One region of the Bradyrhizobium sp. SZCCHNS1022 genome, then DNA from elsewhere that is predicted to be linked to it. Evidence: predicted binding sites of a transcription regulator. Region 1 holds the regulator's gene; each other region holds the start of a gene.
What was found. Region 1 encodes LexA, which represses DNA repair genes until DNA is damaged. Its sites were predicted from a motif close to TGTTCNNNNTGTGTTCNG; they were not measured.
Positions count from the first base shown of each region.

Region 2: QX071_RS12630 (PA0069 family radical SAM protein) is a predicted target of LexA. The motif match lies at 2,812-2,829, and genes of this name have one in related genera.
Region 3: recA (recombinase RecA) is a predicted target of LexA. The motif match lies at 4,089-4,106, and genes of this name have one in related genera.
Region 4: QX071_RS18645 (single-stranded DNA-binding protein) is a predicted target of LexA. The motif match lies at 6,084-6,101, and genes of this name have one in related genera.

Region 1 covers NZ_JAUETT010000002.1:352,876-360,476, reverse strand. The annotation lists gene QX071_RS15185 (glycosyltransferase family 39 protein) at 1-302, opposite strand, end outside; gene QX071_RS15180 (urea carboxylase-associated family protein) at 653-1,516, shown strand; gene QX071_RS15175 (alpha/beta hydrolase) at 1,557-2,366, shown strand; gene glp (gephyrin-like molybdotransferase Glp) at 2,546-3,757, shown strand; gene lexA (transcriptional repressor LexA) at 4,037-4,735, shown strand; gene QX071_RS15160 (hypothetical protein) at 4,996-5,436, shown strand; gene QX071_RS15155 (hypothetical protein) at 5,521-5,757, shown strand; gene QX071_RS15150 (ComEC/Rec2 family competence protein) at 5,754-7,601, opposite strand, start outside.
Region 2 covers NZ_JAUETT010000001.1:2,791,229-2,798,829, forward strand. The annotation lists gene QX071_RS12620 (hypothetical protein) at 1-128, opposite strand, end outside; gene QX071_RS12625 (phosphoketolase family protein) at 233-2,650, opposite strand; gene QX071_RS12630 (PA0069 family radical SAM protein) at 2,851-4,023, shown strand; gene QX071_RS12635 (VOC family protein) at 4,050-4,505, shown strand; gene QX071_RS12640 (ribonuclease HII) at 4,579-5,406, shown strand; gene QX071_RS12645 (glycosyltransferase family 39 protein) at 5,578-7,086, shown strand; gene QX071_RS12650 (uracil-DNA glycosylase) at 7,115-7,601, opposite strand, start outside.
Region 3 covers NZ_JAUETT010000004.1:424,207-431,807, forward strand. The annotation lists gene QX071_RS24775 (FAD-binding oxidoreductase) at 1-319, shown strand, start outside; gene QX071_RS24780 (aspartate ammonia-lyase) at 321-1,769, shown strand; gene QX071_RS24785 (FAD-binding oxidoreductase) at 1,804-3,120, shown strand; gene recA (recombinase RecA) at 4,211-5,302, shown strand; gene QX071_RS24795 (hypothetical protein) at 5,553-6,584, shown strand; gene QX071_RS24800 (DUF1835 domain-containing protein) at 6,612-7,601, shown strand, end outside.
Region 4 covers NZ_JAUETT010000002.1:1,095,151-1,102,751, forward strand. The annotation lists gene QX071_RS18620 (peptidylprolyl isomerase) at 121-585, opposite strand; gene QX071_RS18625 (peptidylprolyl isomerase) at 836-1,399, opposite strand; gene coaD (pantetheine-phosphate adenylyltransferase) at 1,454-1,948, opposite strand; gene QX071_RS18635 (hypothetical protein) at 2,134-2,391, shown strand; gene gyrA (DNA gyrase subunit A) at 2,478-5,246, opposite strand; gene QX071_RS18645 (single-stranded DNA-binding protein) at 5,436-5,927, opposite strand; gene QX071_RS18650 (outer membrane protein) at 6,399-7,178, shown strand; gene QX071_RS18655 (outer membrane protein) at 7,530-7,601, shown strand, end outside.

The DNA.
Region 1 (7,601 bases):
ATCGCCATCAGTTGCAGCGACCAGTCGGTGGACGGGAAGACCTGTGTCCAGGCACCGGTGACCCAGCCCATCAGCGGCGGATGCTTGGGGTTGCCCCAGGCGAAGTGCCGCCCCAGGGTCCAGGTCTCGAGAAAATCGGGATGGAGACCCGAGCCCGCATACGCGATCCACAGGTAAGCCGTCCAAACGGCTGCGAAACTGACAAGCAATAGCGGGACGGACCACCCGGCTTCGACGCCATCAAGCCAGCGGATGAAGGGACGGCGCCATGGCGCGGGGTTGAGATCTGACCGTGCGGCCATCTCTGAGAAAGTGAAATCCACGAATATACAGGCCTTAATTAGACAAAGTCCGATCGGTCCCAAACCGACCCGCAAGCGAGAGGCGAGATCGACAACAAATAGACAACAGAAGCAACATGTCCGTTGCGGATCATTCGCGTCGATCTTGGCGCTGCGACATCACGCCACATCCGGTTTGGGCCCTGCGGCCGAGCTGACTCACACACTCTGGTCGCTCGGTATATACGAAAAGCGCCATCTTGGCGGCTATGAGAAGGCCGGCTTTGGTGAATTGCTCTTGTAATTCACCGAGCCTCGATCACGGGCTATCAGTCATCACGCTGTCTCCCTGCATTGAGCGAGTGCGAACGATGCCGCCAAACGTCCCACCCGAGCCCGCCGACGCAGCCGCACGCCGTTCGGCAAGGCCGACGATCGTCTATCCTGCCGGGTCGATGCCGCGGCCCGACATGGCCGTGCTGGAAGCCACGCGCAAGACACTGGTCAAGACCGGTGAGATCGTGGTGCCGCCGCGCGATGCGCGGACGTTTCGCGTCACGCGCGGGCGGTTCTTCCGCATCGTCAGCATCGACGGCCCGCAGGTCGGCGATCTCAATCTCTGGAACGCCGACGATCTCGCCGAGCGCTTCTTCAGCGGCAAGACCCGCGCGCTGCACGCCACGCATGTCAGCACCGGCGACCGGCTCTGGAGCAGCATGCCTTATCTGAGGCCGATGGCGACCATCAGCCATGACACGCTCGGCTGGTACGGCTGGGATGCGGATGGCGCCGGTGTGCACGACGTCATCGGCACACGCTGCGATCCCTACACCAACCTGCGGTTGAACGGCCGCGTTTACGACTTCTGCTGCCATTCCAACCTGGCGCGCGCGCTCGGCGCCGAATTGAAGTCCGAGCCCGATACGGTCGAGCACCACGTGCACGACGTGCTCAACGTCTTCATGTGCACCGGCTTCACCAAGGATACGCAGCAATATTTCATGAAGGCGAGCCCGGTCCGTCCCGGCGACTTCATCGAGTTCTTCGCCGAGATCGATCTGCTCGGCGCGCTGTCGGCCTGTCCCGGCGGCGATTGCAGCGCGACCCATTCGAGCGATGCCGCCGCGTGCTATCCGCTCAAGATCGAGATCTTCGAGCCGGATCGATCAACGCTTGCCAGCTGGACGTGGCCAGCGCCGAGCGGCTACCATCGCCGCCATGGCGCGCCCGCTTAGCATCGGCGACTGCACAGCCGCACTTCCAGGATCGAAGTCGATGAGCGCACCCCGTCAAATCATCACAGGCCGCGCGCGGCTTGCTACCGATGTCGTCGGTCACGGCCAACCGGTCGTCTTTCTGCATGCTGCGGTTTTCGACCGCATGATGTGGCGCGCGCAAGTGGATGCCATCAGTGCGACGCATATGGCGATCGCCTATGACCGTCGCGGCTTTGGCGGGACTGCCGCGGAGAAGGAAGGCCATTCTCAAGTGGCGGATTTGCTGGCGGTGATAGACACCGTCGCAAGCGGCACGCCTGCGATCCTTGTCGCCTGCTCACAAGGCGGACGAATCGCGCTCGACTTCGCGCTTCGTTATCCATCCCACGTCCGGGCGCTGGTGCTGGTCGCGCCATCGGTCAGCGGCGCGCCCGAACCGGTCTATCTACCCGCAATCGCGGATCTGATGACACAGCTTGCGGAAGCCGAGGCGGCCTGCGATTGGGATCGAGTCTGCGCGATCAAGGCCCACATGTGGCTGGACGGTCCACTCCAAGCCGAAGGCCGCGTTGCCGGTGAGCTGCGCCGGCTGTTCATCGACAAGAATGCCATTGCGCTGCGGTCGCCGCCGATCGGTGCGAACCTCGATGCGACGCCCGCCTTCCCGTGCCTCGGCGAAATCTCCTCGCCCTCGCTCGTGATCTGGGGCGACCTTGATTTCCCTCATATTCAAGAGCGAAGCCGCCTGATGGCAGCGACGATGCCGAACGGATCGGGACGCGAATTGACCGGCACGGCGCACCTGCCGAGCCTGGAGCGGCCAGCCGAGGTGACCGTCCTGCTCACGGAGTTTCTCGCGCGACTGTGAGTGAGCATCTGCAGACAACGTCTGACGATACCTGGAGGGCGAAGCAGCGGCGTATCTGGGCGGCCACCGATCGACTGTCCTGACGGCCCTGCCGCCGAAGCGCTTGGCCTTGCATCGAAGCTTCGATTAGAAGGCGGAATCGGTCGGCGCTGCGCCGGCCTGTTCGGAAGGAACTCTTCATGGCCCTGATGCCGGTCTCTGATGCCTTGGCCTTGGTGCTCGACGGCGCCGCGCCGCTGCCGGAGGAAAAGGTCGCGCTGGACCAGGCCTATCACCGGGTGCTGGCGCGGGACGTCGCGGCGCTGCGGACCCAGCCGCCGCAGCCGATGTCGGCGATGGACGGCTATGCGGTCCGCGCCGCGGATGCCGACCGCGCCCGCGCCACGCTCAAGGTCATCGGCGAGATCGCGGCCGGCCGGCCGTTCGATCGCACGCTCGGGCCCGGCGAGGCCGCGCGCATCTTCACCGGCGGCGTCGTTCCCGACGGCGCCGACGCCATCGTGATCCAGGAGGACACGATCGCGGATGGCGACCACGTCACCATCACCGAAGCGGCCAGGAAGGGCCGGCATATTCGCCCGGCCGGCGCGGATTTCCACGAAGGCGACGTGCTGCTCAAAGCCGGCCGACGCCTGAGCGATCGCGACCTGTCGCTCGCCGCCAGCATGAACTATCCCGAGCTCCCGGTGCACCGCCGCCCCAAGGTAGCGCTGCTTGCCACCGGCGACGAGCTGGTGATGCCGGGGTCGAATCCCGGTCCCGGCCAGATCGTCTATTCCAACGGCTACGCGCTGCGCGCCCTGGCGCGCGCCGAGGGCGCAGATCCCATCGACCTCGGCATCGCCGCCGACACGCTGGACTCGACGGTCGCAGGCATCCGCCGCGCGCGCGAGGCGAAAGCCGACATCCTGATCACGACCGGCGGCGCCTCGGTCGGCGATCATGATCTGGTCAAGCAGGCGCTGGACGCCGAGGGCGTGGACATGGCGTTCTGGAAGATCGCGATGCGCCCGGGCAAACCGATGATGCATGGACGGTTGGGCCAGATGCGCGTGATCGGCCTGCCCGGCAATCCCGTCTCCTCCTATGTCTGCAGCCTGTTGTTTCTGGTGCCGCTGATTCGGAAGCTCGTGGGCTTGGCTCAAATCCACCCTGCCCGCGAGACTGCGCTGCTCGGCCGCGACCTCGCCGCCAACGACGTCCGCGAGGACTATCTGCGCGCGCGGCTCGAGGTGCGCGCCGACGGCGCGCTGGTCGCAACGCCGGTGACGCATCAGGATTCCTCGCTGCTCGGCAACCTCGCGCTATCGCAGGCCCTGGTGATCCGCCCGGCTTTTGCGCCCGCGGCAAGTGCCGGCTCCGTCTGCGAGATTCTGAGGCTGCCAGACTAAACAGGGTGCAGCTGCCAAATATACCGCCAGGGATCTCGCAGCTATTTTGCGGGCATCGAGCAGGCATCTTGCGCACCACCTTCATTGCAAATTAATGATTGCAGAACACATATCGAACAGATAGTGTCCGTTCATGATTTGTTTCGAAGATGTTGCGGGCGCCGCGAACTGAGGACGTTTCGAACGAGAACGCTTCAAACGAGAACGTCTTGAACGAGAGCGTCTTGAACAAGAACGTCTCGGGCGAGAACGACACATCAACCTGGGGATCTGGTCGAGATGCTGACGCGCAAACAGTACGAACTTCTGCGGTTCATCAACGAACGTCTGAGGGAAGCTGGCGTGCCGCCCTCCTTCGATGAGATGAAGGACGCACTCGATCTGCGCTCGAAGTCGGGCATCCATCGTCTGATCACCGCGCTGGAAGAGCGCGGCTTCATCCGCCGCCTGCCCAATCGCGCGCGCGCCATCGAGGTGATCAAGCTGCCCGAACTGTCCCAGGCGGCGAACAACCGGCGTGGCTTCACGCCGTCTGTCATCGAAGGTAATCTCGGCAAGGTGCGCACCAGCACGCCGGCGATCGACGAGGGCGATCGTCCCGTCGCCGTCCCGGTGATGGGCCGCATCGCTGCGGGCACGCCGATCGAGGCGCTGCAGACGCGCAGCCACACCATCAGCGTCCCGGCCGACATGCTCGGCTCCGGCGAGCATTATGCGCTGGAAGTCCGCGGCGACTCGATGGTCGATGCCGGCATCCTCGATGGCGACATGGCGCTGATCCAGCGCAACGACTCCGCCGACACCGGCGACATCGTCGTCGCGCTGATCGACGATGAGGAAGCCACCTTGAAACGTTTCCGCCGGCGCGGCGCCTCGATCGCACTGGAGCCGGCCAACACCGCTTATGAAGTCCGCATCCTGCCGCCCAACCGCGTCAAGATCCAGGGCAAGCTGATCGGGCTGTACCGCAAGTACTGATCGTCACGCGCGCGAACTGGATCGCGCGCAATTTGATCTGACGCGTTGGAGGTCTCTTCCGACGGCGCTGATGATGATTGCACTTCGATCGCGATGCAACACGCTCAAACGCTTGTGATCGCGAAGCGCCGTACGGGGTGCAGATCAGCGCAGAATTGCCGTCAAGCACGCGCTAACATCGTTCCTGATGTCCACTCTGATAGAGGCCTGCGCCTGTCCGGGGGGAGCGTGGGTTGCTATCTCGAACGAGGAGCGATCCGATGTGTGACTATAGCCTGCATGCTGTTGCGTCCCGCCCGGCGAAAGTCGGGGAAACGCTGATCTCGACGACGTTCCGCGGAACCTCGACCCGCGGCTTCGCCTCCGAGAGCGAGCCGAATGTCGCCGTGTGTATGCTGCCCGGGACGGAATTGGCGTTTGCCGACGACGTTCGCTACGACAGCCGCTGGATCTGGACCCGCACGATCCGCGACCGCGTGGCCAAGTTCAACACGATCGAGAAGCATGTGCCCGATCGCCACCATGATGCGATCGAGTTCGCAGATGGTCGGCATGTGCTGGTGACCCAGCTCTGCGAGGGACAACGCGTCACCGTGCTGCAATTGCCCGCGACCAAGCAGCCGGCCGAGCGCAGGCCGCTGGGCACCGAGGCTTCGAGCAGCAGCGAAACGACGCCGGTGCGGCGGATCTCGATCACCTGAACTGAGAAGCGCAACGGATGCGAAGACAAATGGGAACATTCGGCCCTCGGCGGAAGTTATGGTTCGCCGGGGGGAGAATGGCCCGTGGTCAACAAGATCAATTGGCAAAAGGCCGGGCGCATCACTGAGCCCGGTCGTTACATATTCACGTTCGGATGGCTGACCGTGACGGCCGACGATATCGCGGTCTGGCAGCAACATCCCGATGCGCTGTTCACCCTGGTGGAGCTTCCACCGCCATCGCGAAGCCCGTCGGATGGCGACGAGGACGACGACGCATCCGAATATCATCTCGGCACGTTCGAACTGCCGGATTGCTAATCCACCGCCCCCTGCTCCGCCTCCGGCGGCGTCGCGTCCTGGGATCTTGGCGCCGGCGAGCGCGGCGCCAGCGTTGCCTGGAAATCGCCCGCATCGGGAGCAGCCGGCCACCACGGCCGCTGCGTGCCGTTGGGCCGGACGGCCTCGACCGCAAAGCCGTCGCCGCGCCGCGTGAGGGCCAGTCCACCCTGATGCTGCAGCCGGTCGCGATCTACCACTAAGGCCGTGCAATCGGGCGGCGCTTGCCTGACTGTCACGACCAGTGCGGCCCGCGCGCAATCGTCCTCCAGGGCCTCGGCGCGCAGCGCGAGCGAGACGAAGCGGCCATCGGCAAGCGGCACCACGCAGCCGGCGTCATCGCAGGACACGCCGTCGCCGAGCGAGCTATCGGCCGGCGTTCGCGCATCGGCATCGGCGGCGAGCCATTCCTGAGCAAGGAAGGCGTCCTTACCCGTCCGGATGAGATGCAGCCGGCCCTCGCGGCCGCGCACCGCGACGTTGCGGCCATCGGCGGAGATCAGCATGTCCGGCTGCGGCGTCATCAGCGCCCAGAGAATCGAAGCCGCAAGCAGACCCGCGCCGCTCCAACGCAGCGGCGTGCGCAGCAGACCCATCAGGATGAGGCCAAGACTTGCGGCGATCACGGGACCGATGCCGAACGCATGGATGCGACCGACCGCGCCGGGCAGGTTTGCCACCCAGCGCGTCACCGCGATCATCCAGTCGATGCCCCATCCCATCAGCGACCAGAACGGACCGTCGAGCCCGAGCGGCGCCGCGAGCAGTCCCAGCAATCCGGCCGGCATGACCAGAGCGGAGACCACCGGCATCGCCGCGAGATTGGCGAGCACGCCGTAGGGTGTCACGCGATGAAAATGAAACGCGGCATAAGGCGTGGTCGCGAGCCCCGCGATCAGCGAGGCCAGCAGCAGCATGGCCAGTTCGCGGCCGCCCCATAGTGCGATGCGCGCTGTCGTCGAACTGTCGGGCGTCGCGAACAGATGCGGCAGCCCGAGTTGTACCAACGCCACCAGGCCTAAGGTCGCGGCGAACGACATCTGGAAACTGGGGTGCACCAGCGCCTCCGGCGCGATCGCTAGCACGATCATCGCGGCGACAGCGAGCGTGCGGAAGGTGATGGCGCGGCGATCGACCAGCACGGCGATCAGCACGACGGCGGTCATGTAGAAGGACCTTTGGGTCGCGACTTCCGCGCCCGACAGCAACAGATAGAAGGCCGCGGCGACAAGCGCGGCGGCAGCCGCCCACTTCTTGATGGGGTGGCTGACATGAAGCCCCGGGATCAGCGCCAGCAGCGCGCGCACGGCAAAGAACACCACGCCGGCAACGACGGCCATGTGATAGCCGGAGATCGACAGCACATGGCCGAGCCCGGAGATGAACATGGCGTCGTTGACCGGCGTCGTAATGGCGTCGCGGCGGCCGGTCAGTAGCGCGGTTGCGATCGCGCGCTCGTCGCCGTCGAGCCGGGCGCGGATGCGCGCATCGATGGTGTCGCGCAGGCCCTGCATGAAGGCGGCATAATGCAGGCCGAAGCCGCCATCCTGCGGCGGGGCAACCGTCTTGATCGCGCCCATCACGAAGCCGGAGGCACCGATGCTCTGGAAAAACATGTCGCGCGAAAAGTCGTAAGAGCCCGGCCGAAGCGGCGCGAGCGGTGGCAACAGGCGCGCTTTGAGCTGCACGAAGCTGCCGACGTCGGGCGCCATGCCCTTCCGTACGGATAGCCGCACCCGCGCCAGCGTGATCTCACCACGCGCGGTTTCCATCTCGGTCACGCGCAGCACGAAACGATCGGTGCGCTCGCGGATGTCGCGGGTCTC
Region 2 (7,601 bases), on a different contig from region 1:
TGCTGGCTCGCAGCCTGCAGCGCGCTCAGGCGCACCTTGATGCGGTCGTTGGCGGCAAGACCATCCGCAATCAGTTGCGGCAGCAGAATGTCGGCCTGGCCGAGCTCTTTGATGATCTGCGATTTCATGGCGGCGTCTGGTCAGAGACTGATGGTGCCAGTCTGCCTGACCGGGCCGGCCGGCTGTTGCGCTAGATCATTCATCCAGCCGTCACATTGGCGCGCCCCGCCGATCAATCTCCTGCTTCCTGCGGCGTGAGACCGCCGGCACTGTTCGGCCACACCCAGTCGCGGATCTCCGGCATGTCCTCGCCGTGCTGGCGGATGTAGCGGGCGTGCTCGATCAGGGCGTCCCGGAACTTTTGCTTCACATGGGCGGCCGAGATGCAGAGCCCCGGCACGCGCTCGATCGCTTCGATCGCAAGATGAAAGCGGTCGAGCTCGTTCAGCACCACCATGTCGAACGGCGTGGTCGTGGTGCCCTCTTCGATGAAGCCGCGCACGTGCATGCCGTCATGGTTGGTGCGGTTGTAGGTCAGCCGGTGAATGAGATGCGGATAGCCATGATAGGCGAAGATCACCGGCCTATCGATCGTGAACATGCTGTCGAAATCGCGGTCGCTGAGGCCATGCGGATGCTGGTCCTTCGGCTGCAGCGTCATCAGATCGACGACATTGACGACGCGGATGTTCAAATTCGGCAGCGCCTTGCGCAAGAGGTCGACAGCGGCGAGCGTCTCCAACGTAGGGATGTCGCCGGCGCAGGCCATCACGACGTCGGGCTCCTGGTCGGCGGGCCCGGTGCCGGCCCACGGCCAGATGCCGATGCCGGCTTCGCAATGCGTGGCGGCTTCCTTCATGGTCAGCCATTGCGGCGATGGCTGCTTGCCGGCGACGATCACGTTGATGCGGTCATAGGTGCGCAAGCAGTGGTCGGCGATCCATAGCAGCGTATTCGCATCCGGCGGGAAGTAGGTGCGGACGATGTCGGCCTTCTTGTTGGAGACGAGATCGATGAAACCGGGGTCCTGATGGCTGAAGCCGTTATGGTCCTGGCGCCAGACATGCGAGGTCAGGAGGTAGTTCAGCGATGCGATCGGCCGCCGCCAGGGCAGGGCGCGCGAGACCTTCAGCCACTTGGCATGCTGGTTGAACATGGAATCCACGATGTGGATGAAGGCCTCGTAGCAGGAGAACAAGCCGTGGCGGCCGGTGAGCAGATAGCCTTCGAGCCAGCCCTGGCAGAGATGCTCGCTCAACACTTCCATGACGCGGCCATCATGGGCGAGGTGCACGTCGTAAGGCTCGATCCCTTCCATCCAGACCCGGTCGGTGGCGTCGAACACCGCATCGAGCCGGTTGGACGCGGTCTCGTCGGGACCCATGATGCGGAAGTTTCTGTTGTCCGCATTCAGCTTGACGACCTCACGCAGGAACTTGCCGAGCTCGCGAGTGGCCTCGGCGATGACGGCGCCGGGTGAGGACACCTCCACCGCGAAGGCGTGATAGTCCGGCAGTTTCAGCTCGCGCTTGAGGAGTCCGCCATTGGCGTGCGGATTGGCGCCCATCCGGCGCGGACCATGCGGTGCCAACGCCTGCAGCTCCGGCATCAGTCGGCCGTCGCCGTCGAACAGCTTCTCCGGCTCATAGCTCTTCATCCAGGATTCGAGCAAAGCGAGGTGCTCGGGTTTGCCGCGGGGATTGGCGATCGGCACCTGATGCGCGCGCCAGAAGCCCTCGACCTTCAGGCCATCGACCTCCTTTGGCCCGGTCCAGCCCTTGGGGCTACGCAGCACGATCATGGGCCATTTGGGCCGGCGCACATTCGCATCCTGCTGGCGAGCGCTCTGCTGGATCGAGCGAATGCTCGCGAGTGCGACATCGAGCGCGTCGGCCATCGCGCGGTGCATGGCTTCCGGTTCATCGCCCTCGACGAATAATGGCTCGTAGCCATAACCCTCGAATAGCTGCCGGACCTCGGTATCGCTCATGCGGCCGAGCACGGTCGGATTGGCGATCTTGTAGCCGTTGAGATGCAGGATCGGCAGCACCGCGCCGTCATGTGCGGGGTTCAGGAATTTGTTGGAGTGCCAGGAGGTGGCCAACGGCCCGGTCTCGGCCTCGCCATCGCCGACCACGCAGGCGACGATCAGGTCGGGATTGTCGAAGGCTGCGCCATAGGCATGCACCAGCGCGTAGCCGAGCTCGCCGCCCTCGTGGATCGACCCCGGCGTCTCCGGCGCCGCGTGGCTCGGGATGCCGCCGGGGAAGGAGAACTGCCGGAACAGCTTGCGCATGCCGTCCACGTCGCGCGTGATGTCCGGGTAGATCTCGCTGTAGGTGCCTTCCAGATAGGTGTTCGCCACCATGCCCGGGCCGCCATGGCCTGGGCCGCAGATATAGATCACGTCGACGTCCTGCGCGCGGATCGCCCGGTTCAGATGCGCATAGATGAAGTTCAGTCCCGGCGTGGTGCCCCAATGACCGAGCAGCCGCGGCTTGATGTGGTCAGGACGCAGAGGTTCGCGCAGCAGCGGATTGTCGAGCAGGTAGATCTGCCCCACCGAAAGATAGTTGGCCGCACGCCAGTAGCGATCGAGCAGCTCCAGATCGCTGGCCAGCTTGTTCTGCTCTGTGGGGGTGATTTGCATGGGACCTCGCTGACCCGTTCCGTTCAAGGTAGGCGCACGGAAAGAGTGACGGCGAACCCGGCTCGTTCCATCCGGTCGGTAGGATAGAACGGGATTGTGATAGCGAGCTTGCGCTGGCGCAGACCTCGACCATTGGCATTCTTGTTCTTTGTTTGTACTTTTGTTCTTGCTTTGTTCGTAATGTCTGCTATCTCTTGGCCATGAGCCGAGCATCTTCACATGCCCTCAAGCACCCGCCGGTCAAGGCGCCCTCCGAGCCGGCGGGTGCACCTCCAAGTTCTGCTGATTTTCCCGAGCTCGCTGTCGCCATCGACCAGGGCCGGCGACGCGGCCGGGGTGCACAATCCAACGCCAGCGGCCGCTATGAGGCTGAGGCGCGGGTCGCCTTCGACGACGGCTGGCAGAGTCTGGAGGAGTTACCGCCCTTCAAGACTACGGTCGCGACCGACACCTCACGCAAGGTTATCACCCGCAACGATTCGCCCGATATCGGGTTCGATCGCTCGATCAATCCCTATCGGGGCTGCGAGCATGGCTGCGTCTATTGTTTTGCCCGGCCGACCCATGCCTTTCTCGGCCTGTCGCCGGGGCTCGATTTCGAGTCCAAGCTGTTCGCCAAGCCGGACGCGCCGGCGCTGTTGGAGAAGGAGCTTTCCGCGCCGGGCTACGAACCTCGGATGATCGCGATCGGCACCAATACCGATCCATATCAGCCGATCGAGCGCGAGCGGAAGATCATGCGCGGCATCCTCGAGGTGCTGGAGCGGGTTGGCCATCCCGTCGGGATCGTGACCAAGTCGGCGCTAGTTGTGCGTGACGCCGACATCCTGGCGCGGATGGCCAAGAAGAACCTCGCCAAGGTGGCGATTTCAGTGACGACGCTCGACCCGAAGCTGGCGCGAACCATGGAGCCGCGCGCTTCGACGCCGTCGAAACGGCTGGAGGCGCTGCAGGCCTTGTCCAAGGCCGGCATCCCCACCACGGTGATGGTCGCACCGGTGATCCCTGCGCTCAACGACAGTGAGATCGAGCGCATTCTCGATGCGGCCGCCCATGCCGGCGTCAAGGAAGCCGCCTATGTTTTGCTTCGGCTGCCGCTTGAGGTGCGCGACCTGTTCCGGGAATGGCTGCTCGAGCATTACCCGGACCGCTATCGCCACGTCTTCACTCTGATCCGGGATATGCGCGGTGGCCGCGATTACGACTCGCAATGGGGTACCCGGATGAAGGGTACCGGACCGATGGCCTGGATGATCGGGCGCCGCTTCGAGATTGCCTGTGAAAGACTGGGGCTGAACAAGCGCCGGTCGAAGCTCACCACCGACCATTTCGTGCGCCCGAAGGGGGGCGGGCAGCAGCTCAGCCTGTTCTAGGAAACGTCAGTTGCAGGGAGAGTACAATGAGCGCAGGCCTGTTGCCATCGACGCCGCGGCTCACCGTCATCACGCTGGGCGTCGCTGACATGCGCGCCAGCATTTCGTTTTACGAGGCGCTGGGTTTTGCCCGAAAATTTCGGGCAACCGGCGAGGCGGTGGCGTTCTTCGACACAGGCAGCAGCGTGCTCGGACTCTATCCCTGGGACGATCTCGCGCGGGAGGCGGGTCTGTCGGGGAAATCCCGTCCGGAGACGTTTCGTGGCCTGACATTGGCGTGGAATTGCAGGTCGATCGAGGAGGTCGATCGAGCCTTGCAGCTCGCGTTGTCAATCGGAGCCACGCTGCTGAAGCCAGCGCAGAGCACCGATTATGGCGGTTACGCCGGGTATTTTGCCGATCCCGACGGGCATGTTTGGGAGGTGGTCGTCGCGCCCGGAATCGAGGTCGGTCCGGACCAACGGGTCCATCTTCCAGATTAGAGGCGGAGGATAGCGGGAATTTCGGCCGAGTTCCCGGTTGCGTGATTCGGCCGGCTTAAGCACGATCGCGGTCATGATTCGGGATCCAGCCAAAAAGCCTGCCAAGCCTGCGAAAGCCGGGAAGGGCGCCGCCAGGACCGCCGCTAAGACCGCATCCAAGGCGGGCGACGTCGCGTTGGCGAAGCCCGCCAAAGGCGTCATTGCGGTGGCGCTGCCGAGCTTTCGTCGCGAGCGCGCGTTGCGGAAGCAGGGGATCTGGCCGGTCGCCGGCTGCGACGAGGCCGGACGGGGGCCGCTCGCAGGTCCGGTCGTTGCTGCGGCCGTGGTGCTCGACCCCAAGCGGATCCCCAAGGGCCTGGACGATTCGAAACGGCTCACGGCCGAGCAGCGCGAGGTGCTGTTCGAGAAGATCTGCAAGACCTCGGCCTTTGCAGTGGCCTTCGCCTCACCTCAGCGGATCGATCGCGACAACATCCTGCGGGCCTCGCTGTGGGCGCTCTCGCGCGCCGTCGGTGCGCTGCCGGAGCCGCCGAAGCATGTTTTCGTGGACGGTCGTGACAAGATCGAGGTCGACTGCAATTGCGAGGCTGTGATCGGCGGCGATGGCCTGGTGATGTCGATCGCGGCCGCGTCCATCGTCGCCAAGGTGACCCGCGACCGGCTGATGTGCGCGCTGGCGCAGGATTGTCCGGGTTATGGCTTCGAGCAGCACAAGGGCTACGCCGTCCCGGAGCATTTGGCCGCGCTCGACCGCCTCGGACCCTCGGTCCATCATCGCAGCCTGTTCGCGCCGGTAGTGGCCGCGCGCCGGAAACACCAGCCTTGGACGGTGATGCCCGAGCCTGACCTGTTTGCCGAGACGGCAGTGGTCACATCGGCGGAAGTTGCAGTTGGCTTGTAATGCCGATTGCCTCAGCGGGGCCGCGGTCTTAATAATTTTGGCGTCCAACCAGCACCAAGCGTCACTCCTCGCTACGGGCCGCCGCCCACCTCGGCCTCGCGGTTTCGACCGCCAGATCGACCTAGACGGCTCCAAGTGAACGAGAGACGATCGCCAGCGATCCAGCCTCCCATGCGTTTCACATCCCTGGTCGTCGAACTGATTCGCGCCCGGCCGCGGCTGGTCGTGGTGATCGTGCTGTTGTGCCAGGCGCTGTTGTGGCTGGCGGTCGCGGTCTTGTTCTACCGCAGCCCTCCCGGCAATCTCGCGACGGTCCTCGCCTTCGGCCGGGAATATCAGGTCGGCACCGATCTCGGGCCGCCGCTGTCGTTCTGGCTGGCCGATATCGCCTATCGGCTGGTGGGTAATCACATGATCGGCGTGTACCTGTTGGCGGCGCTCTCGTCGGCGGTGACCTTGTGGGCCGTCTTTGCGCTCGGACGCGCGATCGTTGGAAGCCAGCACGCCGTGCTCGCAGTCCTTCTGACGATGACGGTGACCGCGTTCGGTGCGCCGACACTGGATTTCGGCCCAGACGTTCTCACCCGCCCGCTCTGGGCGCTGCTGCTGCTGCATACTTGGCAGATCCTGGGACAGAACCGGCGCAATGCCTGGTTCGCCTGGTCGATCGAGGCCGGATTGTTGCTGCTGACGACCTCGGCGGCCTTCGGCTTGCTGTTGTTGATCGTCGGCTTTGTCGTGTCCAGCGCGCGAGGGCGGCGCATCCTGAGATCGTTCGATCCCCTGTTTGCTCTGCTGGTCGTGCTGGTCCTGGCGCTGCCTTACCTGATCTTCGTCGTTCGCGCCGATACCGTCACCTGGCCCGCATTGCCTGTGCTGGCCGAACTCGGCGAACGCGCAGTGCTGTGGCTTTGGCTGCTTGGCGGCCTCCTGCTCGCCATGGCGGCGATCTGGCTGCTGGTTGTTCTCAATGCGAGCTGGGTCAGCGGCGATGAGACCGATGCGCCGATCATCTATCGGCCTGCGCTCGTGCCGCTTGCACGGGACTTCGTCTATTGCTTTGCGCTCGCGCCTCCGCTCACCTTCAGCCTGCTGTCGGGCCTGTTCGGCCGTGACACGGTGATCACCGGTCCCGGCGTCACCCTGTTGATGTCGGGACTGGCCGTCGTGGTTGCGTCTGGCGAGGTGATCCGCCTGCACCGACAGCGGCTGTTGCGCGCGGTATGGGCCGCCGCAATCGCCGCACCGGCGGTGCTCGTGGTCGGTACGACCCTGGTGCTGCCCTGGACCGGCGGCAGCGAGCTTCGGACGGCGATGCCGAGACGGCAGATCGCGCAGTTCTTCGTCGAGAGTTTCACTCGCCGTACCAATCAGCCTTTGCGCGTGGTCGCCGGCGATCCCGAACTTGCGGGCCTGATCGCGCTCGGCCACGGCCGGCCGCATCTGTTCCTGGATGCGACGCCGCAGCGGACGCCGTGGGAGAGCTTCGCCAAGTTCAATGAGACCGGGGGCATCGTCGTCTGGCGCGCTGCAGACACGGTCGGCACGCCGCCCCCCGAGATCGCGCAACGTTTCCCCGGCATCGTGCCGGAGGTGCCGCGCTCTTTCGATTGGCTGATCAACGGCCGTCAGCCGTTATTGCGGATCGGCTGGGCGATCGTGCGCCCGAAGGGGAAGTAGACGAGGAACGCGGGGGGGGGGCGCGGCCTTAAATCGCCAGCACCTTCTCGATGGCGCGCAGATCCTGCCAGGACAATCGCTTATAGGACGGCGAGCGCAACAGATAGGCGGGGTGGAAGGTCGCGATCGCGCGGATTACCCGCTTGCCGGTGTCATATTCGATCCAACGCCCGCGCGTGCGCATGATGCCCTCGCGGGTGCCGAGAATGGCCTGCGTCGAGGGATTGCCGAGCGTGACCAGCACGTCAGGGTCGACCAGTTCGATCTGGCGCTTGATAAAGGGCAGGCAGATCTGCGTCTCCTGCGGCGTCGGCGTCCGGTTGCCCGGTGGCCGCCAGGGGATGACATTGGCGATGTAGACCTTGGTGCGGTCGAGCCCGATGGCGCCGATCATGCGGTCCAGGAGCTTGCCGGAACGCCCGACAAAGGGCAGCCCCTCGATGTCCTCGTCGCGGCCCGGCGCCTCGCCGACGAACATGATGCGGGCCTGCGGGTTGCCGTCGGCGAAGACCAAA
Region 3 (7,601 bases), on a different contig from region 1:
GATCTGGCCGCAGCTTGCGGGCGTCAAGATCACCCATGCCTGGAGCGGACGCGTCGCCATGACCGTCGACAAGATCGCCCATCTCGGCGCGCGGGACGGGACGGATTTTGCGGCCGGCTGCAACGGCAACGGTGTCGCGCTGATGACCTATCTCGGTTACCAGACGGCGCGGAAAATTCTCGGCCAGCAGAACATGCCATCGGCATTCGACCGGGAGACGTTTACGGCCGTGCCCCTCTACTCGGGCAGGCCATGGTTCGTACCGTTTTTCGCGGGCTGGTATCGGTTGCGCGATTTGTTCGATCGGCCGGGGCGCTGAGATGGACGAGCCCGCCACTTCAGTCCGCCTGGAAGAGGACGCGCTTGGTACGCGTCTCATTCCCGATGATCTCGCCTATGGAATCCAAACGGTGCGGGCGGTCGAGAACTTCTCGATTTCCGGACGATCCATCGCCGATATCGAGGGGTTCGTTGCCGCGATCATCACGATCAAGCAGGCCGCGGCACGCGCCAACCGGCGCGCCGGCAATCTGGATGGGCGAATTGCCGAGGCGATCGACCGGGCCGCATCGGAGTATGCCGGTGCCATCAGGCGTGCGGATTTCCCCGTCGACATCTATCACGGCGGCGGCGGTACGGCCGCCAACATGAACGTCAACGAAGTCCTGGCGAACCGGGCGAGTGAAATCCTGACCGGGCGCAGGGGGCCGGATCCCGTTCACCCGAACACCCATGTGAACATGGGGCAATCCACGAACGATGTCATTCCCTCGGCCATGAAGATGGCGTTGGGTGGAGAGCTCGCCGCGTTGCGCGCCACACTGACCGGTCTTGTCGAAGCGCTTTCTGCAAAGGAGGAGGCATTCGCCGGCGTCGTCAAGCTGGCGCGCACCTGCCTGCAGGATGCTCTGCCGGTCATGCTCGGGCAGCAGATCTCGGGATATCGCGCGGCGCTCGAGCGCCAGATCGTGGATCTTGCCGGGCTCGAGGCCTCCTGCCTTCGGCTGCCACTCGGTGCGACGGCGGTTGGAACTGGCTTCGGTGCCTCGACGGGCTATCGTGCGGCGATTTTCGACGAGCTCGCTGTCCTGACCGGCAAGCGCTACGACGCGGAACAGGATCTGTTCGATGCACTTCAGAACGCGGATCACTGGGTGCACGTCTCTGCCGCTCTGAAGGCGACCGCGCTGGTCCTGTCGAAACTGTCGGCCGACTTGCGGCTGATGTCCTCCGGACCGAGGGCTGGTCTTGGGGAGATCGTGCTCCCTGCCGTGCAGCCCGGCTCTTCCATCATGCCCGGTAAGGTGAACCCCGTGATGCCGGAAATGATGATGCAGGTCGCGTTTCGCGTGATCGGTAACGATGCGACGGTGACACGCGCCGCGGAGGGCGAACTGGATCTGAACGTCTGGGAATCTATCATTCTCGAAGCGCTCAGCGAGTCCATCCGCCTGATGCGCCGCGCCGTGCCGCTGTTCGTCTCCAACTGCGTGGTGGGAATCGCGGCGAATGTCGAGCGCTGTCTCGCCGATGCGTCCGGCTCGCTTGCGCTTTCGACCGCACTTGCGGCGATCTACGACTATCCGACGGCCTCCGCGATCGCAAAGCATGCGGCCAAACACGGCCTGTCGATTCGGGATGCCGCGATCGCCCAAGGTCTCATGAGTGAGGCGGAGGCAGCTCTCCTTTTCGGAGACGTCTCTGCCTACACAGACCCTGAGCGGACCGAGCGCCTGATTGCCCATTTCAGGGCTGGACGGCGCACCTGATCCATACCGCCTTGTTCGTTTCCAGGAGGACGACGTGTCTAGAATTATTCCCGAGCTTGTCGTGACGCCGCAGGAACTGCCGGCGAAGGTGGATGTCGTCGTCATCGGCGGCGGCATCATCGGCGTATCCACCGCGCTGTCGTTGGTCGAGCGCGGCGTGAGCGTCGCCTTGTGCGAAAAGGGATTGATCGCTGCGGAGCAGTCGGCGCGAAACTGGGGCTGGGTACGTCAGATGGGGCGCGATCCGGCCGAGCTGCCGCTCGCCATCGAAAGTCTCCGGATCTGGCGCGGCATGAATGCGCGCATCGGCGGCGAGACGGGTTTCCGGCAGGCTGGAATTGCATATCTCTGCGACACGGACGCCGATGTTGCGATGTATGAGGATTGGCTGAAACATGCCAAGCAGCTCGGCCTCGACTCCCGTCTTGTCAGAGGTGAGTCTTTGAAGGCGCTCATGCCCGGAATGGCGAAATCCTTCCGCGCTGCCTTGCATACGCCGAGCGACGGCAAGGCTGAGCCGTTCATCGCGGCCCCGGCCATTGCCCGCGGCGCGGCCGCCAAGGGAGCGCACATCCTCACCAATTGCGCTGTCCGTACCATCGAACGATCGGCGGGCAGGGTGAGCGGCTGCGTCACCGAGCGCGGCGAGATCCGCTGTTCGTCGGTCGTTCTTGCGGGAGGCGCATGGTCGCGTCTCTTCGCCGGCAACATGGGTATCGATCTTCCTGTCCTGAAGATTCTCGGCAGTGTCGCCCGTGTGTCAGCGGTCGAAGGTGTTCCTGATTTCGCCGTCGGTGCCGGCAACTTCGCCTTCCGCCGTCGCCTCGACGGCGGCTTCACCGTTGCCCAGCGGAACGCGAACATCGCGCCGATCACGCCGGACAGCTTCCGTCTGTTCCGCGACTACACGCCGACTCTCATCAAGAGCTGGAGGGAGCTGACGCTTCGCATCGGCGGACAATTCTTTCGCGAACTGTCGATGGCCCGAAGCTGGAAAAGCGACGAGGTGACGCCTTTCGAACAGGTCCGCATTCTCGATCCCGATCCGTCGTGGCGACTGGTCCATGGCGGCCTCAGCCATCTGAGCGAAGCCTTCCCAGCGTTCCGCGGCGCCAAGGTTACGCAGATGTGGGCAGGCCTCATGGACGTCACGCCCGATGCCGTTCCGGTCATAGCGCCGGTCGGTTCAGTTCCTGGCCTTCATATCGCGACCGGCTTTTCCGGTCATGGCTTCGGCATCGGTCCCGGAGCTGGTGCGTTGATGGCTGATCTGGTGACGGGATCGACGCCTTGCGTCGACCCCGCACCCTTCCGTTTGGAACGCTTTAGGCGCTTGCAGAAGGCGGCCTGATTTCCGCAAGACCGCCCAAATCATCGGAACGTCACATTCGCTGCATGAGCCGCTCGCGCAGAAGTTGCCTAGACGGTAGCCAAGCGATGTTTGCGGTGTGGACGTCCGACACCGTGGTCGTGTTGCGGGCTGTTGCGAGCGCCGGGTCCGTGCGGCCTGCGAGTAGCGGCGTCCGGCTTCGGCGCCGCCCCCGCACCGAGCGAAAGCAGGTTGTTGGTTCGCGTGGCAGGCTTCGCCGCCGAACTCCATTCGCGCGGGAGAATTGTGGACATGGTTTGCGGCTGCCTAAACGGGTAGCGTTTGCATGCGAACAAAAGCGGAAGCTCGGCCGGAACTTCGTTCTTCTCAGGAGAACCACGGGCGATCTAAACGGGAAACTCTTGATCGCTTGTTCGTGCGGGTTGTGGCAGGGACGAGATCTGTTGAGAAGACCAATGCTCGCCATGAGTGACTTAGTTGGAGATCACACGCTCTAATGCGCGCAGCGGCTGCGCTTCATGTCACATCGTGTCATAATTCACAGCGCTTATGGCGATGATCAATTATTAGTTGTGTCTTCGTGGCGTGAGCTTTGCGCCGGTGCGGCGAAATGAAGTTCCGATCAAGTCGTTGCCGCACTCTCGTCATCGGAATTTCAAACTGAAGGCCGCATTCGGAGCGGAGCGAGGGAAGGCGGCTGCTTCGATCCCGCTCGCGAGCGAGATCGCGCGCGAGCGTCGGCGGCGGGCAAGCCTGGTTCTGGACGGGTTCCATCGGCGCAGTTGGCGCTCTTGCGCGCCGCGCGACACGCAACCTTCACAGGTGCGGAATGAGAGAGAGTCGCCGATCCGCCTTGCTGGCTATCGACGTCGAGCGCGAGACGCGTCGCGGTTGCTGCCGCAATCGACGGCGGGCCGCCTGCTCGCTCTCGGGTTAGGACGCGGAGGGGGGCCCATCGGGCGGACGCCTAAAAGTCGCGGGTCTGGCAACGGAACATATTGCGAACAGAGAACAGATCGGGTACATTGCGCGGCAGATGCACCAAAGATTACCGGCCCCAGTCTCGTTAACCGTTTGTCCATCCCGCGAATCCCCGCCATAAGGAGCGCCAATGTCCGCCACCGCCCTGCGTATCGTCGAAGGTTCCTCCATGGATAAAAGTAAGGCGCTGTCCGCAGCCCTGTCCCAGATCGAGCGCCAGTTCGGCAAGGGCTCGGTCATGAAGCTCGGCAAGAACGACCGCTCGATGGATATCGAGACGGTGTCGACCGGCTCGCTTGGGCTCGACATCGCGCTCGGGGTCGGTGGCTTGCCGAAGGGGCGTATCGTCGAGATTTACGGGCCGGAATCCTCGGGCAAGACGACTTTGGCGCTGCATTGCGTGGCGGAAGCACAGAAGAAGGGTGGCATCTGCGCCTTCATCGATGCCGAGCACGCGCTCGACCCAATCTACGCGCGCAAGCTCGGTGTCAATATCGACGAGCTCCTGATCTCTCAGCCCGACACCGGCGAGCAGGCTCTGGAGATCTGCGACACCTTGGTGCGCTCCGGCGCGGTCGATGTGCTGGTGGTCGATTCCGTGGCGGCGCTGGTGCCGAAGGCTGAGCTCGAAGGCGAGATGGGCGAGTCGCTGCCGGGCCTGCAGGCGCGGCTGATGAGCCAAGCGTTGCGCAAGCTGACCGCCTCGATCAACAAGTCCAACACCATGGTAATCTTCATCAACCAGATCCGGATGAAGATCGGCGTCATGTACGGCTCGCCGGAAACCACCACCGGCGGCAATGCGCTGAAATTCTACGCCTCGGTTCGTCTCGACATCCGCCGCATCGGTGCGATCAAGGAGCGCGACGAGGTGATCGGCAATTCCACCCGCGTCAAGGTCGTGAAGAACAAGCTGGCGCCGCCGTTCAAGCAGGTCGAATTCGACATCATGTACGGCGAGGGCGTCTCCAAGATGGGCGAGATCCTCGATCTCGGCGTCAAGGCCGGCATCGTCGAAAAGTCAGGTGCCTGGTTCTCCTATGACAGTCAGCGGCTCGGGCAGGGACGCGAGAACTCCAAAGCTTTCCTGCGCGCCAACCCGGACCTCACTGCCAAGATCGAAGCTGCAATCCGCCAGAACTCAGGCCTGATTGCCGAGCAGATCCTGGCTGGCGCAGAGCGCGATGCCGACAGCGACGGCGAAGAGCCGGCCGAAGAGTAAGTCTACGACGACAGCGGGCGCTAAGGATGTCGACTTGCCGTCCTGCGCCCGTTTGCGCGTGGGGCTCCGCCGAAACGTATCTTCAGGCTGATCCACCTCGATTCGGAAGGCGAGAACACCCGTTTTTCCGATGTTCAATACAAACAGATCTCGACTTGAAGAATTGACGACGAGCGCGCGGGCGAACTGACTGGATCCGCGCAACTATTTCGCACTTGTCTCTGTCATATGCGCTGCATGGTGGCGAGCGATGACGCGCCTTATCCTGACGCCGAACTATCTTTACTCGAAATCGGATACGACCGAGCAGACTGATCTGTTCCTGCATTTCGGTCACTGCTTCGGACGTCATCTGCAACGGCTGGTGTTTGGTCGTCCGCCCACCACGGATGAACTGGAGGACCGCTTCGATGTGCGATCCGAACAACGACACCAAAAGCGGGGTTCGCACTGGCTGGACTTCATTCCCTCGGAACGTCTCGACCAGTTCGAGGTGCGTGGCATTGGTCTGGCCCAGCTTTGCGCATGTTTTGAAACCGTTGAGGTTTGGGTCGAGTCGACCGCCAACGACCAGCTCGAGCTGATTTGGCTGCTGGACTATCTCAGACGTCGCAAAGCCGTTCCGCCGCATTTTTTCGTTCGCCCGGTCGAGTGGCTGGTCGGCCGTTCCACCGAGCAGTCGGCCGAAATGGAAGTTCCCCGGATTCCAATTACGTCCGCGCATGTCGATCTCGCCTCCAGAGCCTGGCAAGCCTATCGTTCGCCGACACCGCAAGCATGGTGCGATCTGCTACGAGAGGATTTGAGCGCGTTTCCGCTTATGCGCGACACCGTGCTGAGGTTGCTTATTGAATTACCAGCCCCAGGCACCGGCCTTGGGTCGACCGAGATGGGATTGCTGGAGTTGATCTATCCCGATCCTCCGCACCGGTTCAGCGTCATCCTCAACACGCTCGTCTATTTCAACGGCTATTACCGCCACACGATCTTCAACGACTGGGAGACCGCTGTTCTGGCTGAGCCGCTGGCTTTTGGCCCGGTACCTGCGATCATGGAGCTCAATCCCGAACTCCAGATCGTTGAGCTCGGAAATTTTCGGCGGCGCCTCGATATCTATCGGGAAAGTTGGCCTCGGTTGACCGATTTCGGTGAGGCAGTCCTGACCGGCCGTACGGATTTCAGCCGGCACAATCCGATCCATCGCTGGTGGGGCAGTACTGAACTGACCAACGGAAATTTGTGGCGGTGGGACCCGATCGCGAACGTCTTGATCGCGCCTTGAGCCGACCAGCTCTGCGGAGGCAGGAGCATGACGCGTTTGATTCTAACGGCCGATGATTCCAGCGCCGGGGCGCTTCGCAGGGGCGGCTTTGCCGACCTTGTGGTGCCAATTCTCCACCGGTTCGTGTGGGGACCGCTGCCGCCCGATGCCGACCTGTCGGCTTATCTCGGCACCCACACCACGCGGCGCGAGATCGGTCACTGGTTGGATTTCGCCTCGCGCCGCGACTTCATGGCGGTCGGAGGGCGGACGCACAGCTTCCTCGATCTCGTCGAGCGTTGCGACAGCGTCGAGCTATGGATGGATACCCGTCCGAATGACCAGTTGGTCTTGGTCTGGTTGCTGGATTATCTGCGCAATCATGCGCAGGTCGCAACGAAGATCGTGTTGCGGCATGTCGATGCAGCGCTGTTCGATGCGTCGACGAAGCAACTCGCCAGTCGAACGATTGCCGGGGTTGAACTCGCACGCGAGCATCTCGACTCGGCTCATTTGGCCTGGCAGTCGTTTCGGGCGCCGACTCCGCAACCCTGGTTCGATTTGTTGAACTACGATCTCAGCGCATTGCCGCAGCTGCGCCGCTGCGTGCAGGAGATGCTCGATGAGCTTCCGGGGGCAGCGACAGGGCTCGGAGCCTCGGAACTGCGCATCCTCGAATTGCTGTCGGCCGGTTATCAGCATCCGTTCGACCTGTTTCCGCATTATCGCGAGCGCTTTCAGCGGCGCGTCTTCGACTATTGGGAAGCAGGCGCACTCCTGGAAAATCTGGCGCTGGCGACGACGCCTGTAATTTCGGGCCTTGCCGAATGGCCGTTCTCGGTCGAGATGCACGACAGTCGCGAGCGCCTCGATCGCTACAAGGCCAGCACGCTGTCGCTGACGCCGCTCGGCAAGGCGATCCTGGCCGGGCAGGAGGATTTCAGCAGGCACAATCCGATCCGGCGCTGGTGGGGCGGCACCGAATTGACCAACGCCAATCTCTGGCGTTGGCATGCGGTGCTCATCGCTCCGGACCCC
Region 4 (7,601 bases), 740 kb from region 1:
CGACCCTCATCCAGAGGAGCCCGCCGCCGGCGGGCGTCTCGAAGGATGAGGCCGGGATGTCTGGGGCCTCATGGTTCGAGACGCGTGCGGCGCACGTTCCTCACCATGAGGATCGATCCATTACTGCGCGTCTGCGGCCATGTACGCCTTGACGATCTTGTCCGGGTTCTGCACCGGCTCGCCGCGCTTGATCTTGTCGACGTTCTCCATGCCCTCGGTGACCTTGCCCCAGACCGTGTACTGCTTGTCCAGGAAGCGGGCGTCGTCGAAGCAGATGAAGAATTGGCTGTCGCCGGAATCGGGGCTGGCCGCGCGGGCCATCGAGGCCGTGCCGCGCACGTGGGGCTCCGCATTGAATTCGGCCTTCAGCTTCTTGCCGGAGCCGCCGGTGCCGGTGCCTTGCGGGCAGCCGGTCTGAGCCATGAAGCCGTCGATGACGCGATGGAACACGATCCCGTCATAGAAACCTTCCCGCACCAGCTCCTTGATCCGCGCCACGTGGTTGGGTGCCAGATCCGGGCGCATCTCGATGGTCACGGGGCCCTGGGTGGTCTCAAGGATCAAGGTGTTTTCGGTGACAGCCATGCTTGTCTCTCAATGGTTTGAGTTCGACGGGATACGGGAACTCGTTCGAAGGGGGAACTTAAATGCCCGCGGGCGTGCAATCGCACTGGCCCATATCTCGATAAATGGCATTGTCGGTCGGCGTACCAAGAGCCGGGCCGCTTGGCAAAGATTTCGTTAAGCGCGCTGCAACCGGTGTGGTCCCGCACCGGCGCAGGCCGGACTGCGGCACCGCTCAACCCGCGGGCGCCGCGCGCCAAGTCACTCGAAGTCATTTCATGTCCGCTGCGACCTGGACCTTCACCATCTTATCGGGATCGGTGACGCTGCCCGAAGACGAGCCGGACGGCGCCTTCTTCAACTTGTCGACCACGTCCATGCCCTGCACGACCTCGCCGACGACGGTGTATTGGCCATTGAGGAACGACGCATCGCCGAAGCAGATGAAGAACTGCGAATTGGCGGAATCGACGCTGTCGCCGCGCCGGGCCATGCCGACCGTGCCACGCTTGAACGGCACGTTCGAGAATTCCTGCTTCAGGTTCGGGTATTTCGAGCCGCCGGTGCCGTTGAAGTTCTGACCGTCACCGGTCTGCGCCATGAAGCCGTCCATGACGCGGTGGAACGGCACGTTGTTGTAGAACCCTTCGCGCGCCAGCGTCTTCAATCGTTCGGCGTGCTGCGGGGCGAGGTCGGTGCGCAGCTTGATGACGATGCGGCCCTTGGTGGTGTCGATGACGAGCGCGTTCTGCTTGTCGAGCCCTGCGGGCAGCGACTGCGCCAAGGCCGGAACGGCAAAGACGAGGGCGAAGATAACGGCGATAGCTCGGATCATGAAAACTCCGGAGGGTGGAGGACGGAAGTCGGTGATTGCGCGCGACGTGCCGTATCAGCGAAATTTGGCGGCGAGGCTGCTCGCGACGGATGGCGGCACGAAAGACGATACATCGCCGCCCATGGCAGCGATTTGACGAACCAGTGTGGCGGTGATCGGACGGACGGCGACGGAGGCCGGAACGAACACGGTCTGGATTCCCGGCGCCATGACTTGGTTCATGCCTGCGAGTTGCATCTCGTAATCCAGATCGGTGCCGTCGCGCAGGCCGCGGATCATCAGGATCGCTCCGGCTTTTTGCGCCGCCGTCACCGTAAGATTGTCATAGGTGGTGGCATCGAAGCCGCAGGATGCCTGTGCCGCAACGGGGCCGAACGCCTCCCGCACCATGGCAAGCCGCTCCTCGGTGGAGAACAGCGGCTTCTTGCTGGAGTGGACTCCGACCGCGACGACGAGTTGGTCGCAGAGGTGGACGGCCTGCCGGACCACGTCCAGATGGCCGTTGGTGACGGGATCGAAAGATCCGGGATAAAGGGCAATGCGCGGCATAGGCCCCTCCTATACCCGCTGCAAACGACCGGCAAGCCGCCCTTTGTTTCGCCCGCCGCGGCGCCAAGAAACAAATCCTAACGGGATGAAACCATTTTCAGGCTTTTGCGAAGGAGACTAGAAACCCGCGCTTTGTATTCAACCTCCACAACAAGGGCCAGAACGGCCCTCGACAGGGGATCGTCGTGATCAAAGCGCTTTCTGCCATCGCGGTGGCCGCGTTCGTGGCTGCTGCCCTGACCATTCTGCCCGGTTTCGCCCCGAAGGTCGAAGCCAGCGTGCCGCAGCCGCTCGCCAAAAGCGACCGCCTCGACATCCGCCCGATCGGTCGCGGCTGCTCGGAGCAAGCCTGGCCGAATTTCGAGGCGGCGTGCCTACGCACCGCGGGAACGAAGGCAGTGGTTAACGACGCACGGGTCGTGGCGGTCGACAAGCCGCAGTGAAACAAGCTGCAGCGAACATCTGCGAATAGCGAATGGGGAGTAGCGAATAGGCTCGATCCTGCTCGCCCTCCCTGTTCACCATTCGGCTACTCGCTATTCGCCTGATCCCCGTTTCCCTGGTCGCTGTGGCCGTTTCCGCCGGCGCCGTTCTCCGACTCCTCGCCGATGTGCTCGACCGAGACCACCTTCTCGTCGTCGGCGGTGTTGAACACGATCACGCCCTGCGTCGAGCGGCCGGCAATCCGGATGTCCTCGACCGGGCAGCGGATCAACTGGCCCTTGTCGGTCACCAGCATGATCTGGTCGGCGTCCTCGACCGGGAACGAGGCAACGAGCTTGCCATTGCGTTCATTGACGGACATCGCGACGATGCCCTTTCCGCCGCGACCGGTGGTGCGGTACTCGAACGACGAGGTCCGCTTGCCATAACCGTTCTCGCTGATTGTCAGCACGAACTGCTCCGCCGCCGACATCTCGACATAGCGCTGCTCGCCGAGTTCGACGGTCGAGCCGGCTGCTGCCTCCTCGGTATCGATCCCCGTCTCCTCATCGGCCCCGCCGCGGCGCACGGCATTGGCGCGGCGCAGGTAAGCGGCACGCTCCTCGGAGTCGACCTCCATGTGGCGCAGGATGGACAGCGAGATGACCTTGTCGGCCGATGGCAGCGCAATGCCGCGCACGCCCATCGAGGTGCGCCCGGTGAAGACGCGGACGTCATTGACCGGGAAGCGGATGCACTGACCGCCGGCGGCGGTCAGCAGCACGTCGTCGCGCTCGGTGCAGATCTGGACATCGACGATCTCTTCGCCCTCGTCGAGTTTCATCGCGATCATGCCGGAACGGCGGACCTCGACGAAATCCGACAGCTTGTTGCGGCGGACATTGCCGCCCGTCGTGGCGAACATCACGTCGAGATTGGCCCAGGAGGATTCGTCCTCCGGCAGCGGCATGATGGTGGTGATGCGTTCGCCCTGCTCCAGCGGCAGGATGTTGATCAGCGCCTTGCCGCGCCCGTTGGGGGCGGCGACCGGCAGCCGCCAGACCTTCTCCTTGTAGACCTGGCCGCGCGAGGAGAAGAACAGGACCGGCGTATGGGTCGAGGCCACGAACAGTCGGCTGACGAAATCCTCCTCGCGGGTCTGCATGCCCGCGCGGCCTTTACCGCCGCGGCGCTGGGCGCGATAGGCCGACAGCGGCACGCGCTTGGCGTAGCCGGCGTGCGATACCGTCACCACCATGTCCTCGCGCTGGATCAGGTCCTCGTCTTCGACCTCACCTTCCTGCTCGATGATGACGGTCCTGCGCGGCGTGCCGAACTCGGTCTTAACGGCCGCGAGTTCGGTCTTGATGATGCCCTGGACACGGGCGCGCGAGCGCAGGATATCGAGATAGTCGTTGATCTCGATCTTCAGCTTGTCGAGTTCGTCCGAAATCTCCTCGCGGCCGAGCGCCGTCAGCCGCTGCAGGCGCAGGTCGAGGATCGCCTTGGCCTGCTCCAGCGACAGCCGGATCGTGCCGTCGTCGGCAAGCCGATGGCGCGGATCGTCGATCAAGGTGATGATGGACTCGACGTCGCGCGCCGGCCAGTCGCGCGACATCAGCGCGTCGCGCGCCGTGGCGGGATCGGGCGACGTCCTGATGACCCGGATGACCTCGTCGATATTGGCCACCGCAACCGCAAGACCGACCAGGATATGGGCGCGGTCGCGGGCCTTGCCGAGCAGATATTTGGTCCGCCGCGTCACCACCTGTTCGCGGAAGGCGATGAACAGCGTCAGGAAATCCTTCAGGTTCATCGTCTGCGGTCGGCCGCCATCGAGCGCGAGCATGTTGGCGGCGAAACTCGTCTGCAGCGGCGTGAACTTGTAGAGCTGGTTCAGCACCACGTCGGGTACCGCATCGCGCTTCAACTCGACCACCACGCGGTAGCCCTCGCGATCGGACTCGTCGCGCAGATCGGCGACGCCTTCGATCTTCTTCTCGCGCACCAAATCGGCGATGCGCTCCACCATCGTGGCCTTGTTGATCTGATAGGGGATCTCCGAGATGATGATCGCCTCGCGATCCTTGCGGATCGTGTCGATCGTCACCTTGCCCCGCATCACGATCGAGCCGCGGCCGAGATGGTAAGCGGAGCGGATGCCGGCGCGTCCGAGAATGATGCCGCCGGTCGGGAAGTCCGGGCCCGGGATGATGTTGATCAGTTCGTCGATCGTGAGCGCGGGATTGTCGATCAGCGCCACGCAGGCGTCGATCACCTCGCCGAGATTGTGCGGCGGGATGTTGGTCGCCATGCCGACCGCGATGCCGCCGGCGCCGTTGACCAGCAGGTTCGGAAACTTGGCCGGAAGGACCGACGGCTCCTTGTCAGAGTTGTCGTAGTTCGGAACGAAGTCGACCGTGTTCTTGTCGATGTCGTCGAGCAGCGGGATCGCCGACTTCGCCAGCCGCGCTTCCGTGTATCGATAGGCTGCCGGCGGATCACCGTCGACCGAGCCGAAATTGCCCTGGCCGTCGATCAGCGGCACGCGCATGGAGAAGTCCTGCGCCATGCGGACCATGGCGTCGTAAATCGACTGGTCGCCATGCGGGTGATATTTACCGATGACGTCGCCGACCACGCGGGCGGACTTCACGTATTTCTTGTCCGGCGTGTGCCCCTGCTCGTACATCGAGTACAGGATGCGGCGGTGCACCGGCTTCAACCCGTCACGCGCGTCAGGCAGCGCACGCGCCACGATCACGCTCATCGCGTAATCGAGGTAGGAGCGTTTCATCTCGTCGAGGATGGAGACGGGGCGAATGTCGGAAGGTCCGCCCGGCTCGCCGGGCTTCTCATCTTCAGTGTCGGACAATTGGGGATCCGGTCAGTTTTGCACGCGGAAATCGATGCGAATCATATAGCGCATCGCAGCCCCGCAAACCACCCCTCCCCGCACGGAAGGGGCGGCTTTTTCTGTTCGTTTTTCCAGTGACTTAAGGCGCTCGTCGGTCGAGGAAAATGCGGCGCCAGACCCGCGTTTCTCAACGCGCCCCGCCGGCGATCAGAACGGAATGTCGTCGTCCATGTCGCTGTTGCGGCCACCGGCCGGAACCGGCCGGCGCGGCGCTGGTGCGGATGACGGCCCACCGATGCCGAAATCGCCGCCTGGCTCGTCGGCAAAGCTGCCGCCGCCACCGCCGCCCCGGCCATCCAGCATCGTCAGCGTCGAGTTGAACCCCTGCAGCACCACCTCGGTGGAGTACTTCTCGACGCCGCTCTGATCGGTCCATTTGCGGGTCTGCAGCGCGCCCTCGATGTAAACCTTCGCGCCCTTCTTCAGATACTGCTCGGCAACTTTGCAAAGCCCCTCGTTGAAGATGACGACGCGGTGCCACTCGGTCTTTTCCTTGCGCTCACCTGTCGCCTTGTCGCGCCATGTCTCCGAGGTCGCGATGCTGAGATTGGCAATCGGCCGCCCGTCCTGGGTGCGCCGAATCTCGGGATCCTTGCCGAGATTGCCCACCAGAATCACTTTATTCACACTTCCCGCCATCACACTCTCCCGCGGCTCGAATTCCTGGACCGGTGCCCACCGGCCGATCGGCATGCGGCGGCTGGGGTCCTTCCTCAGTCGGCGGACCCTATACGCTTGTCGCGCCGGCGACCCGCCTTCTCCTTGATTATCCACATATAGCAAGCCGTCGCGCCACGTTCCAGCTTTGTTCGAATCCTATTCCCACAACCATGCGTAGAGTTCCCGTTTGAGGCGAAATTTGACCAAATTCCCGCCGGGAACCGGAATAAAGTTCCATGGCATCCCAGATACTTAAGCACTTTCATTAACTTATGATGCCATCAGAACTCCCATTTCGCGACCAGGGTGTGGCTTTTTAGCGACAGCATTTTGAGTTGAATCGCGTATCCTGCACAAGCAATGACAAGCCGCCTCGGCGGTCGGACAGATTTGTTAGTTGGCGCTTTCCGGGGGACCCAAATGAAAGCGCGCAATGCGGGAGAACTTCTGATGAGAAAGATTTTACTTGGTGCCGTGAGCTTGATCGCCCTGGGACTGGTCACGCCTGCAAGTGCCGCCGACCTCGCTGCACGTCCATACACCAAAGCCCCACCTCCGGTTGCGCCGGTGCTTTATGACTGGAGCGGCTTCTACATCGGCATCAACGCCGGCGGCGGTTCGAGCCATAAGTGCTGGGATCTGGTTTCCACCGCAGGCTTCGGTACGCTGGCGACACCGTTGGACGAGGGTTGCCACGACGCGACCGGTGCGACGGCCGGCGGCCAGATCGGCTATCGCTGGCAGATGGCGAGCTGGGTGTTCGGCGTCGAAGGCCAGGGCAACTGGGCCAACTTCCGTGGCAGCAACGTCAATCTGCTGGGCGGCACCGCGCTTGTTGCCGCAGGCCTCACCGATCAGTCCAAGATCAACGCATTCGGCCTGATCACCGGCCAGGTCGGCTACGCCTGGAACAATGTTCTGGTCTATGGGAAGGGCGGCGTCGCGGTTGTCGGAGACAGGTTCAGGACCTTCAACGTTGTGGGCACCCTCGTCGACTCCGCTGACAACACCCGCTGGGGTGGAACCATCGGCGTCGGCCTTGAATACGGCTTTGCTCCGAATTGGTCGGTGGGCGTCGAATATGACCACCTCTTCCTTGGCCGGCATACCGTCGACTCGGTCACGCCGGCTGGCGCGTTTTCTGCCAGCGATCGCATCAAACAGGATGCCGATATCGGCCTGGTTCGGCTGAACTATCGCTTCGGCGGCCCGATCATTGCCCGCTACTAAACGCGCAAATCCTCTTCTCGGAAAGGCCGGCTTCGCGCCGGCCTTTTTGTTGGTTGCCGGTTTGGTTCGACGCCCCCTTGGCTGGGAACTGCGCGATGCGTGGAATATTGCTGGGGTCGCGTCGCCCCGCCGATGACTGGCGCCATCCAAGATCGGTTGAAGCCTGGACCAAGATGCCGTGGTACGCGAATGGCCCGGCTTTCGCCGCTGATTGGGCGCCATTGTTGCCTTTCGGACACAGCATCATGGGTTGAATCGTCGTATATTCAATCGGAACGCGAGTGCGGCCAACACGAACACCCGCGCTTCCGAGCGCACGTAACGAAGCGCGCAAATTTGAAAGGGTATGCAATGAAAAAGTTTTTGCTTGGTGCTGTTAGCCTGATTGCTCTTGGACTGGTGACGTCGGCCAGCGCCGCCGAC